Linked DNA regions of Hahella chejuensis KCTC 2396. The protein of the gene in region 1 interacts with the protein of each later gene in a pairwise test. Links are inferred from orthologs where the notes say so. Each region holds a gene or a part of one and is shown in the gene's direction. Other genes may lie near its edges.

Region 1 (5,336 bases):
CTATGGCGCGTCTGGACAGATTGAATAGCGGCGCCGGCTCCGAAAAAGTGGCGGAAGTACGTAAAGACTTGCAGAACACCATGCAGCTATATTTCGGTGTATTCCGTGATGGCGAAAGCATGCAGAAAGGTCTGAAGTTGCTGGAAGAGCTGGGCGGTCGTGTGAAGAACACGGTTCTTGAAGATAAGAGTATGGCGTTCAACACCGCTCGTATCGAAGCTTTAGAGCTGGATAACCTGTACGAAGTCGCTTATGCGACGGCTGTTGCGGCTGAAGAAAGAAAGGAAAGCCGCGGAGCGCACGCCCGTAACGACTACACTGAACGGGACGACGACAATTGGCTGAAGCACTCTCTTTACTTCCCTGTAGACAAGCGGGTAAGCAAGCGGGAAGTGAACTTCGCGCCGAAAATTGTGGAGCCATTTCCTCCGAAAGCTCGTAGTTACTAGTGTCGTTGGGGAGACAGAGTTATGTTGGTAAGCATCTATCGTTATAATCCGGAAGTTGACGAAGCTCCCTACATGCAGGATGTGGAGCTGGAAGTCCCTGCGGGCAAGGACCTTATGGTTCTCGACGTGCTGGGACTGATGAAAGAAAAAGACCCGACCCTGGCGTACCGTCGCTCATGCCGTGAGGGCGTGTGCGGTTCGGACGGCATGAATATGAACGGCAAGAACGGCTTGGCCTGTATCACCCCTCTTTCTCAGGTGGTGAAGAACAACAAGCTGGTATTGCGGCCATTGCCAGGGTTGCCGGTTATTCGCGACTTGGTTGTGGATATGGCGATTTTCTACAAGCAGTACGAGAAAATTAAGCCATTCCTGGTGAATGACAATCCGCCTCCTGCGATAGAGCGATTGCAGTCACCCGAAGAGCGTGAAAAGCTGGACGGCCTGTATGAATGTATTCTATGTGCGTGCTGTTCTACTTCATGCCCGTCGTTCTGGTGGAACCCAGATAAGTTCGTTGGTCCCGCAGGCTTGTTGCAGGCATACAGATTCCTGGTCGACAGTCGCGACACTTCTACCGAAGAAAGATTGGCGAATCTCGACGACCCGTTCAGCGTATTCCGCTGCCGGGGAATCATGAATTGCGTAAGTGTTTGTCCGAAAGGCCTGAACCCAACCAGAGCCATCGGCCACATACGCAATATGCTCTTACAGCGTGCTACTTAAAACTATAATTTAAAAAATTACACTGTTACGGTCGTTGCTGAATTAGCTGTCTATACTAAGAAGCTAATAGCGCGCACGTGTTGCAGAACACGCGCGCGACATAAACAAACTGAACTGGTAGGAAATCCACTCCCTCCATCAATTGGACGGGGTGGTTTACTGTTGTAAACCTACGGGGTTATGCAGATGTCCTCTGCGCTATCTGTGGTTTGGCACGCCTTTGCGACGCTGGAACGAGCCGTAATCAGTGGCCTTAAGCAGATAGTTCCCTGATGCAACCAAGGCGAGCTATATGCACGAAAGCACGATGGAGCAGCTGTGGCGGACTTCCCATTTGGCAGGTGGGAACTTTGCCTATGTTGAGCAACTCTATGAGACCTATCTCACCGATCCTAACGGCATACCCCAGGCCTGGCGTGAGTATTTCGACAAACTGCCAAAAGAGGAAGGACTACCCAGCCAGGATGTCCCTCACTCGGTCATTAAAGAGCAGTTCCTGAAACTGTCGCGCAGACGCGCAGCGGCTGTCGAAGCCAGTCCAACCTCATTAGTCAGCACTGAGCACGAACGTAAACAAGTTAAGGTGCTGCAGCTGATCAACACCTACCGTTTTCGTGGACATCAGAAAGCCAAGCTGGACCCTCTCAATCTGATGGTGCGCGAGCATGTCGCAGACATGGAGTTGGAATACCATGGTTTGACCAAGGCGGATCTGGATACTGTATTTCAGACCGGATCGTTGTGCTTCGGCGTAGAGACCATGACTTTCGGCGAGATTATTCGCGGTTTGGAGTTTACCTACTGCGATACCGTCGGCGCTGAGTACATGCATATCGTTAACACTGAAGAAAAGCGCTGGGTTCAGCAGCGCCTTGAATCAGTGCGCTCGCATCCTGTTTATGAGAAAGAGCGCCGCTACCATCTGCTGGAAAGATTGAGTGCGGCGGAAGGTCTCGAAAAATACTTATCTTCACGTTATCCAGGCACCAAGCGCTTTGGCCTTGAAGGCGGCGAGAGCTTGATTCCCCTGCTGGATGAGTTGATTCAGAGAGCGGGAAGCTACGGCGCCAAAGAAATCGTTATCGGTATGGCGCACCGTGGTCGTCTCAACGTGCTGGTCAACACCTTGGGTAAAAACCCTAAAGCCTTGTTTGATGAGTTCGAAGGCAAGCGACTGTTGGATGAAGGTTCCGGCGACGTGAAGTATCACCAGGGCTTCTCTTCCAACGTGCTGACTCCGGGCGGCGAAGTTCATTTGGCGTTGGCGTTCAATCCTTCGCACTTGGAAATCGTATCCCCGGTAGTGGAAGGTTCTGTAAGAGCGCGCCAGGACCGTCGTGACGATACTGCCGGCGATGCGGTCGTGCCTGTCATCATGCATGGCGACGCGGCGTTCGCGGGTCAGGGCGTGGTCATGGAAACGTTCCAGATGAGCCAGACCCGTGGCTACGGCGTTGGCGGCACTGTCCACATCATCATTAATAATCAGGTCGGTTTCACTACTCACCGCCGTGAAGACGCGCGTTCCACCGAATATTGCACCGACGTTGCGAAAATGGTTCAAGCGCCAATTTTCCACGTCAACGGCGATGATCCGGAAGCGGTTCTGTTCGTTACACAGGTGGCGATGGATTATCGCAACACCTTTAAGAAAGATGTGGTTATCGACCTGTTGTGCTATCGCCGCCGAGGTCACAACGAAGCGGATGAGCCTTCTGCGACTCAGCCGCTGATGTATCAGTGCATTAAAAGCCTGCCAACCACCCGCCAGATTTACGCTCAGCGGTTGATTAACGAAGGCGTCATCACCGAGGAAGAATCCGCTCGCCTGGAAAACGAATATCGCGATCTGCTGGATAAAGGCGATCACGTCGTTAAGAGCTTGGTGAAAGAGCCTAATAAAGAGCTGTTTGTTGACTGGTCCCCCTACCTGGGCCACCAATGGACAGCCAAGTGCAAGACTGGCATCAGTCTTAAAACGCTGCAGAAGCTCGGCCGGAAAATGGATGTGCTGCCTGACGGATTCGTGCCTCAGCGTCAGGTCTCCAAAATCTTGGAAGACCGCAAGAAAATGACCCAAAGCGCCATGCCGGTGAACTGGGGTTATGCAGAAGTTATGGCGTATGCGACGCTGTTGCATGAAGGTCACAGCATACGTCTTACCGGTCAGGATGTTGGTCGCGGCACTTTCTCCCATAGACATGCGGTTCTTCATAATCAGAAGGACGGTGGTTTGCATATTCCGTTGCAACATTTGGCGGAAGGTCAGCCTGTGTTCGATATTTACGACTCCTACCTCTCTGAAGAGGCGGTGTTGGCGTTCGAATACGGTTACGCGACCACGAACCCGAAAACGCTGGTGATTTGGGAGGCTCAGTTCGGCGACTTCGCTAACGGAGCCCAGGTTGTTATCGACCAGTTCATCACCAGTGGCGAGCACAAGTGGGGCCGTCTGTGCGGTCTGACCATGCTGTTGCCGCACGGCTATGAAGGGCAGGGGCCAGAGCACTCTTCAGCGCGTCTGGAGCGTTATCTGCAGTTGTGCGCTGAGCACAACATCCAAGTCTGCGTGCCGACCACGCCTGCGCAGGTGTTCCATATGCTGCGTCGTCAGGTTAAGCGTCCGCTGCGTAAGCCTCTGGTGGCGATGAGTCCGAAGAGTCTGTTGCGCCATAAAGACGCAGTCTCTACGGTTGAGGAGCTTGCCGAAGGTCACTTCTACACAGTCCTTGGCGAGATCGACGATCATATCGATCCGAAGCAGGTTCGCCGGGTCATTATGTGTAGCGGTAAGGTGTATTACGACTTGTTGGATAAGCGTCGTAATGAAAACATACAGGACGTGGCGATTATCCGCATAGAGCAGTTGTACCCGTTCCCCGAAGACGATTTGGAAGAAGTTCTGTCTGCGTACAAGAAGTTGACCAATATCGTTTGGTGTCAGGAAGAGCCCATGAACCAGGGCGCTTGGTACTGCAGTCAGCACCATATGCGTAACGTCCTCGCGAAGACGCACCCGAAACTCTATCTCGAGTACGCTGGACGTCCAGGCTCCGCCGCTCCTGCTGCGGGCTATGGTCATGTCCATGCGGAAGAGCAAGCTAAATTAGTTAACGATGCCTTTACTATTTAAACAGGCGCTTGGTTAGTACAAAGGATAAAAGATGGCGATCGAAATTAAAGCTCCTACTTTCCCAGAGTCCGTCGCGGACGGCGTAGTGGCGACTTGGCATAAAAAACCTGGGGAATCCGTGGCTAGGGACGAGCTACTGGTCGATATCGAGACGGATAAAGTGGTGTTGGAGGTTGTAGCGCCTGCTGCCGGCGTCATTGAGAAAGTTCTCAAAGGCGAAGGCGATACGGTGCTTAGCGAAGAAGTTATTGCGGTATTTAAAGAGGGTGCGGCTGGAACGGCGGCGCCTGCCGCAGCGGAAGAAAAGCCACAGGCTGCTCCTGCGGCGACTGAAGCTAAGTCTGGTCAGGAAGCGATTCTGAGTCCATCCGCGCGCAAAATGGCGGAAGAGAACAACCTGAATCCTTCCGATATTCAGGGCACAGGTAAAGGCGGTAGAGTCACCAAGGAAGACGTGATTAACCACCTGTCTTCCAACACTACCAGCGTTACCGCTGAAGTGAAGTCCTCCGCTCAGCCTGCAGCGGCGCCGACTATGCCTGCTATCGAATCTCCAGCGGGAGCGCGTCCCGAGAAGCGCGTGCCGATGACTCGCCTGCGCGCCAGCATCGCGCGTCGTCTGCTGGAAGCTCAGCATAACTCTGCAATGCTGACTACCTTCAACGAAGTCAACATGAAGCCGATCATGGATCTGCGTAAGCAATACAAAGATCTGTTCGAGAAGCGTCATAATGGCGTGAAACTGGGCTTCATGTCCTTCTTCGTTAAAGCGGCTTGCGAAGCGTTGAAGCGTTTCCCCGCTGTGAATGCGTCCATTGATGGCAACGATATTGTTTACCACGGTTATCAGGATGTCGGCGTAGCGGTATCCACTGAGCGCGGTCTGGTTGTTCCTATCCTGCGCGATGCGGATCAGATGGGCCTGGCGGATATTGAATCCACCATCGGCGACTTCGGTAAGAAAGCGCGCGACGGCAAGCTGGCGATCGAAGACATGACTGGCGGCACGTTCACCATTTCCAATGGCG
Region 2 (4,402 bases), 4.6 Mb from region 1 along the record:
AGGTGTCGCCTTTCTTGGCGTTTTCCTCAGCCATCTTCTCGAACTGCTCCATTTGCTTCTTCTGCATGGCTTGCTGGTATTGCTGAACCTGCGCAGAGATCTCTTCGTCGGTCATCATGGAAGGTTTGCCGGCGTATGCGTCGGCGACGCCTTTGGTGAAGCTCTCGATATCCAGCTCGGGCATGGAGTCCGCCAGACGACGACCGAACATTTGACCGAAGCTGTAGCCGGTTTTTTGCGCATCGTTAGTGAGCTTTTCCGTTTCCGCATGGACTGCGACAGGCAAAGATAACGCCACAGCGCATAGCAGACCGCTCATGCTGGCTAACGCTTTTTTCATAATTATTCCTCAAAAAATTTACATGGATCGGCAGTATAAAGCGCTTTAAGGTACAGCTTTTTGGCGCCCTGCGCTAGGGGATGTCAACGTCGGGAACCGGCAGTATCCCGGGCTTGGTTCACAGTTCTAACCGCCGTTGACTTGCTGCAACTGCTTGTTGCGTTCATTCATGAGGTCGCGCACCGCCTTGGCTTCATCCATGAGGTTCAGCGCGCGTTCAAAGCTGAGGGTGTCTTTGTTTTCCGCATCCTCCAGGGTCTTGCGCGTTTCTGGAGGCAGCGCGTCGCGAGGAGATCCGGTGGCGACCTGGGGCTCTTCCTTCTTCTCCGTGGGAACCGACTGAATAATATTGGTTTTGTTGCTGACGCTAATCACGTCCACGTTGACGCCTTCGGGAGGCGGGGCGTCGCTGTATTGCAGCACGCCTTCAGCGTCGCGCCATTTGTATACCTGACGCACCACTTCCTGCTCCGGCAGCTTTTTATCCATGGTCATCAGGGTGGGCGTTTCGGTTCCTTCCGGTAAGGGCAGCCGCCACATGGGCGAACCTGTCTTATCTTTAATAAAAAAAGGCAGAGCAAGGGCGACCCCAAGCGAGGCCAATGTCAGAAATCGAAAAATCCACTTCAAAAGTTCACATCTCCGTGGCCAGGCAATTGGCCATCAAATTCAATTGCGCCTGATTTACTTCCAACGCGCCGTCGAGGCGGGAGAGGTAATCAAGCAGATTGCGACGGCAAAGAGAAACCGTCTCCATCGCTTCCTGCGGAGATGATAAATCCTCTTTCTCCGTACCTGATAGTAAAGCATAGATAAGCGATATTTCGTAGCGTTCCGCCTGTAATTCCAGCTGGAGAATGCGCTCTCTGAGCGTGTTTTGGCGACGGTGCTTTTTATCCAGTCCGTTGCGGGCCGACCGCAATGGAATAACGATGTCGGCGCGCCAGGAATTGATGGCGTTGAAATCGAGGTCGGGATCAAAACCGCGTTGTCGTTGCGCCAACCAGCCGCAGGCGAGCAGCAGATTAACGTCGGCGTCAAACTCATTTTGCCATTGCAGGCAAATATCCCGGACCTGAGGATTCGCGTAATGCGTCAGAGCGTAATTCCAGAGGGGGTTGTCCAGGGAAACCAGAATGCTCCGACTTGGGTTCCTGGAAACGTTTGTCTTCGGCGTGTCAGGGGCGTTCGCGCGCATAGAAAACTCTTTAAAGAATCGCTGGCAAGCGTGCTAAAATCCGCCGCCATGTTAAGTCTAAATCAGTTATCGATCCAACGTTCCGGCCAGTATCTGCTGGAAAACGCCACTGTCACCGTTACGGCGCGCAGCCGCGTCGCTATTGTCGGCCCTAACGGTTGCGGTAAATCCACATTGTTCAGCCTTATTTTGGGAGAACTCGGCGCCGATTCCGGGGATATTTCCTTTCCAGGCGGAACGCGCATTTCCCACATGGCTCAGGAGACGCCTGCGCTGGATTGCTCCGCGCTGGACTTCGTCCTCGACGGCGATAAGCGACTGCGTCAATTGCAGGCGGAACTGGCGCTGGCGGAGCAGGCGGACGACGGCGTCGCCACTGCGCGGTTGCACCATGAGCTTGATCTGATCGACGGCTACAGCGCGGAAGTACGCGCGCGCCGCCTCCTGGAAGGCCTGGGCTTTCCCACGCACTGGCACTCGCGCGCAGTGGGAGAATTTTCCGGGGGCTGGCGAATTCGGCTCAACCTTGCGCAGGCGCTGATGTGTCCGTCCGAATTGTTGCTGTTGGACGAACCCACCAACCACTTGGATCTGGACGCCCTGGTCTGGCTGGAGAACTGGTTGCTGCGTTACCAGGGGACGTTGCTGTTTATCTCCCACGACCGTGATTTCATTGATCATCTGGCGACGCATGTGTTGCATTATGATCAACGCTCGCTGATGTTGTACACCGGAGGCTACAGCCAGTTCGAGGAAGCGCGGGCGATGCGGTTGGCGCAGCAGCAGGCGCTGTATGTGAAGCAACAGGCGCGCATTGCGGAAATTCAGTCATTTGTACGGCGCTTTGGCGCCAAAGCCACCAAGGCTAAGCAGGCGCAGAGTCGTCTGAAAGAGCTGGAGCGTATGGAGTTGATTGCGGCGGCGCACGTGGACTCCCCATTCAGCTTTTCCCTGCCGTGCAGCGACAAAATCTCCAGCCCGCTTTTGGTGATAGACGACGCTGGCTTAGGGTATGACGCGCAGCCGGTTCTACAGCATGTGAACCTGACGTTACTGCCTGGCGCCCGTCTGGGCGTACTCGGCGCCAATGGCGAAGGTAAATCCACCCTGATCAAAACGCTGGCGGGTCAACTGCCGTTGATTTCTGGTCGCAGAACAGGCGGTGAGCATCTAAGGATTGGCTACTTCGCCCAGCATCAGTTGGAAGCGCTGGACCCAGGCGCAACGCCGATGCAGCATCTGCAAAAAGTCAGGCCGCAGGCGTCGGAGCAGGAAATTCGTAATTTCCTGGGCGGATTCGGTTTCCCTGGCGAGCAGGCGGCGGGAGACATCAAGAATTTTTCCGGCGGCGAGCGGGCGCGTCTGGCGCTGGCGTTGATCGCCTGGAACAAACCTAATCTGTTATTGCTGGACGAACCCACCAACCACCTTGATCTGGATATGCGCCACGCTCTGAACATGGCGCTGCAGGAATATCCTGGCGCGGTTATCGTTGTGTCTCACGACCGGCATCTGTTGCGGGCGATGGCGGATCAGTTTGTCTGGGTGCATGGCGGCCGTATGGAACCCTATAACGGCTCCCTGGAAGACTACGAAAAAGAACTGCTAAGCCGCCTGCGGGCGAATCAGCCGGAAGCGGCGAAAAGCGATGCTTCCGCAGAAGAGGAGATGCAGGAAAGCGCGGAGGATCGCAAGCGTCGTAAGCGGGAAGAGGCGGAAAAAAGGCAGCGTTTAAGCCCCTTGCGGAAAAAAATAGCTACACTGGAAGCTGAGATAGAAAAGTTGCAGGGCAAACTGCAGGAGATTGAAGCGCAATTGGGAGAAGGAGATCTTTACGAGGACAAGAACAAGGAACAACTGAAAGCGCTTCTGGAATCCCAGCGGGTGAACCGCCAAAGTCTGTCTGAGGCGGAGGAGACCTGGCTGGAGTTGAATGAGGAGTTGGAAGGACTGCTCTGATCGGCCTATCTCTCTATGCGTATATATGCCTATAGACCGCTTCGCCGCTACGGAGTTTAGTTAGAGTCCTTGCAACCACGATAATCACAATATATTCGCAAGGAGTATTCCCATGAAACTGTGGAAACGCACCCTGACCGGGCTGGCCGTTGGCCTGTGTCTCTCCTCCGCTCTTCAAGCCGCTGAAACTATCAAAATCGCCATTGCAGGACCCCAATCCGGGTCGGTCGCCCAATATGGCGAGATGCAGTTTAACGGCGTGCACGCAGCCATTGACCTGATCAACAAAGCAGGAGGCGTCAAGGGCAAAATGCTGGAAGCAGTTGAATATGACGACGCTTGCGAACCCAAGCAGGCCGTGGCGGTCGCCAACAAAGTCGTCAACGATGGCGTGCAGTATGTAGTCGGGCATTTGTGCTCCGGCTCCACCCAACCCGCCACTGATGTTTATGAAGACGAAGGCATTCTCGCGGTGACCTGCTCCACCAACCCCTCGATCACCGAACGCGGTTTCCGCTACATCTTCCGCACCATCGGTCTGGACTCCGCGCAAGGACCCACCGCCGGTAAATATATCGCTGAACATCTCAAGCCCAAGCGCGTCGCGGTCATTCACGATAAACAACAGTACGGCGAAGGCATCGCGAGTTCTGTGAAAAGCACGCTGGAAAGCATGGGCGTCAACGTCGTTGCGTTTGAAGGCGTGACCGCAGGCGACAAAGACTTCTCTTCACTGATCGCGAAACTGAAGAAAGAGAATGTGGATCTGGTTTACTACGGTGGTTACCACCCGGAACTGGGCCTGATCCTGAGACAAAGCAACGACGCTGGCTTTAAGCCGCAGTTCATGGGGCCCGAAGCAGTTGGCAACAAAGAGATTTCCTCTATCGCCGGTCCTGCTTCAG

The links. Proteins that work in one complex are often made in the same cells at the same time.
Region 2: the proteins of HCH_RS21285 (region 1) and HCH_RS01275 interact in binary tests that used the Escherichia coli proteins (3 or more experiments, as listed by UniProt). The link is inferred for Hahella chejuensis KCTC 2396 from one-to-one orthologs.

What each region holds. Positions count from the first base shown.
Region 1 is NC_007645.1:4,878,239-4,883,574, reverse strand. What follows is about bases 1,077-4,508. They hold HCH_RS21285 (2-oxoglutarate dehydrogenase E1 component), read left to right. Parts: upstream 1,077-1,467; coding sequence 1,468-4,308; downstream 4,309-4,508. Other genes in these bases: odhB (2-oxoglutarate dehydrogenase complex dihydrolipoyllysine-residue succinyltransferase), read left to right, coding at 4,340-4,508; HCH_RS21290 (succinate dehydrogenase iron-sulfur subunit), read left to right, coding at 1,077-1,175. Outside these bases: sdhA (succinate dehydrogenase flavoprotein subunit), read left to right, coding at 1-449; more of HCH_RS21290, read left to right, coding at 471-1,076; more of odhB, read left to right, coding at 4,509-5,336. UniProt on the Escherichia coli protein: E1 component of the 2-oxoglutarate dehydrogenase (OGDH) complex which catalyzes the decarboxylation of 2-oxoglutarate, the first step in the conversion of 2-oxoglutarate to succinyl-CoA and CO(2).
Region 2 is NC_007645.1:295,745-300,146, forward strand. Bases 1,173-4,041 are described here. They hold HCH_RS01275 (ABC-F family ATP-binding cassette domain-containing protein), read left to right. Parts: upstream 1,173-1,586; coding sequence 1,587-3,497; downstream 3,498-4,041. Other genes in these bases: HCH_RS01270 (TIGR02444 family protein), read right to left, coding at 1,173-1,538; HCH_RS01280 (branched-chain amino acid ABC transporter substrate-binding protein), read left to right, coding at 3,610-4,041. Also shown: HCH_RS01260 (FKBP-type peptidyl-prolyl cis-trans isomerase), read right to left, coding at 1-340; HCH_RS01265 (DUF4124 domain-containing protein), read right to left, coding at 467-970; more of HCH_RS01270, read right to left, coding at 975-1,172; more of HCH_RS01280, read left to right, coding at 4,042-4,402. UniProt on the Escherichia coli protein: Genetic data indicate it may be involved in ribosome assembly or function.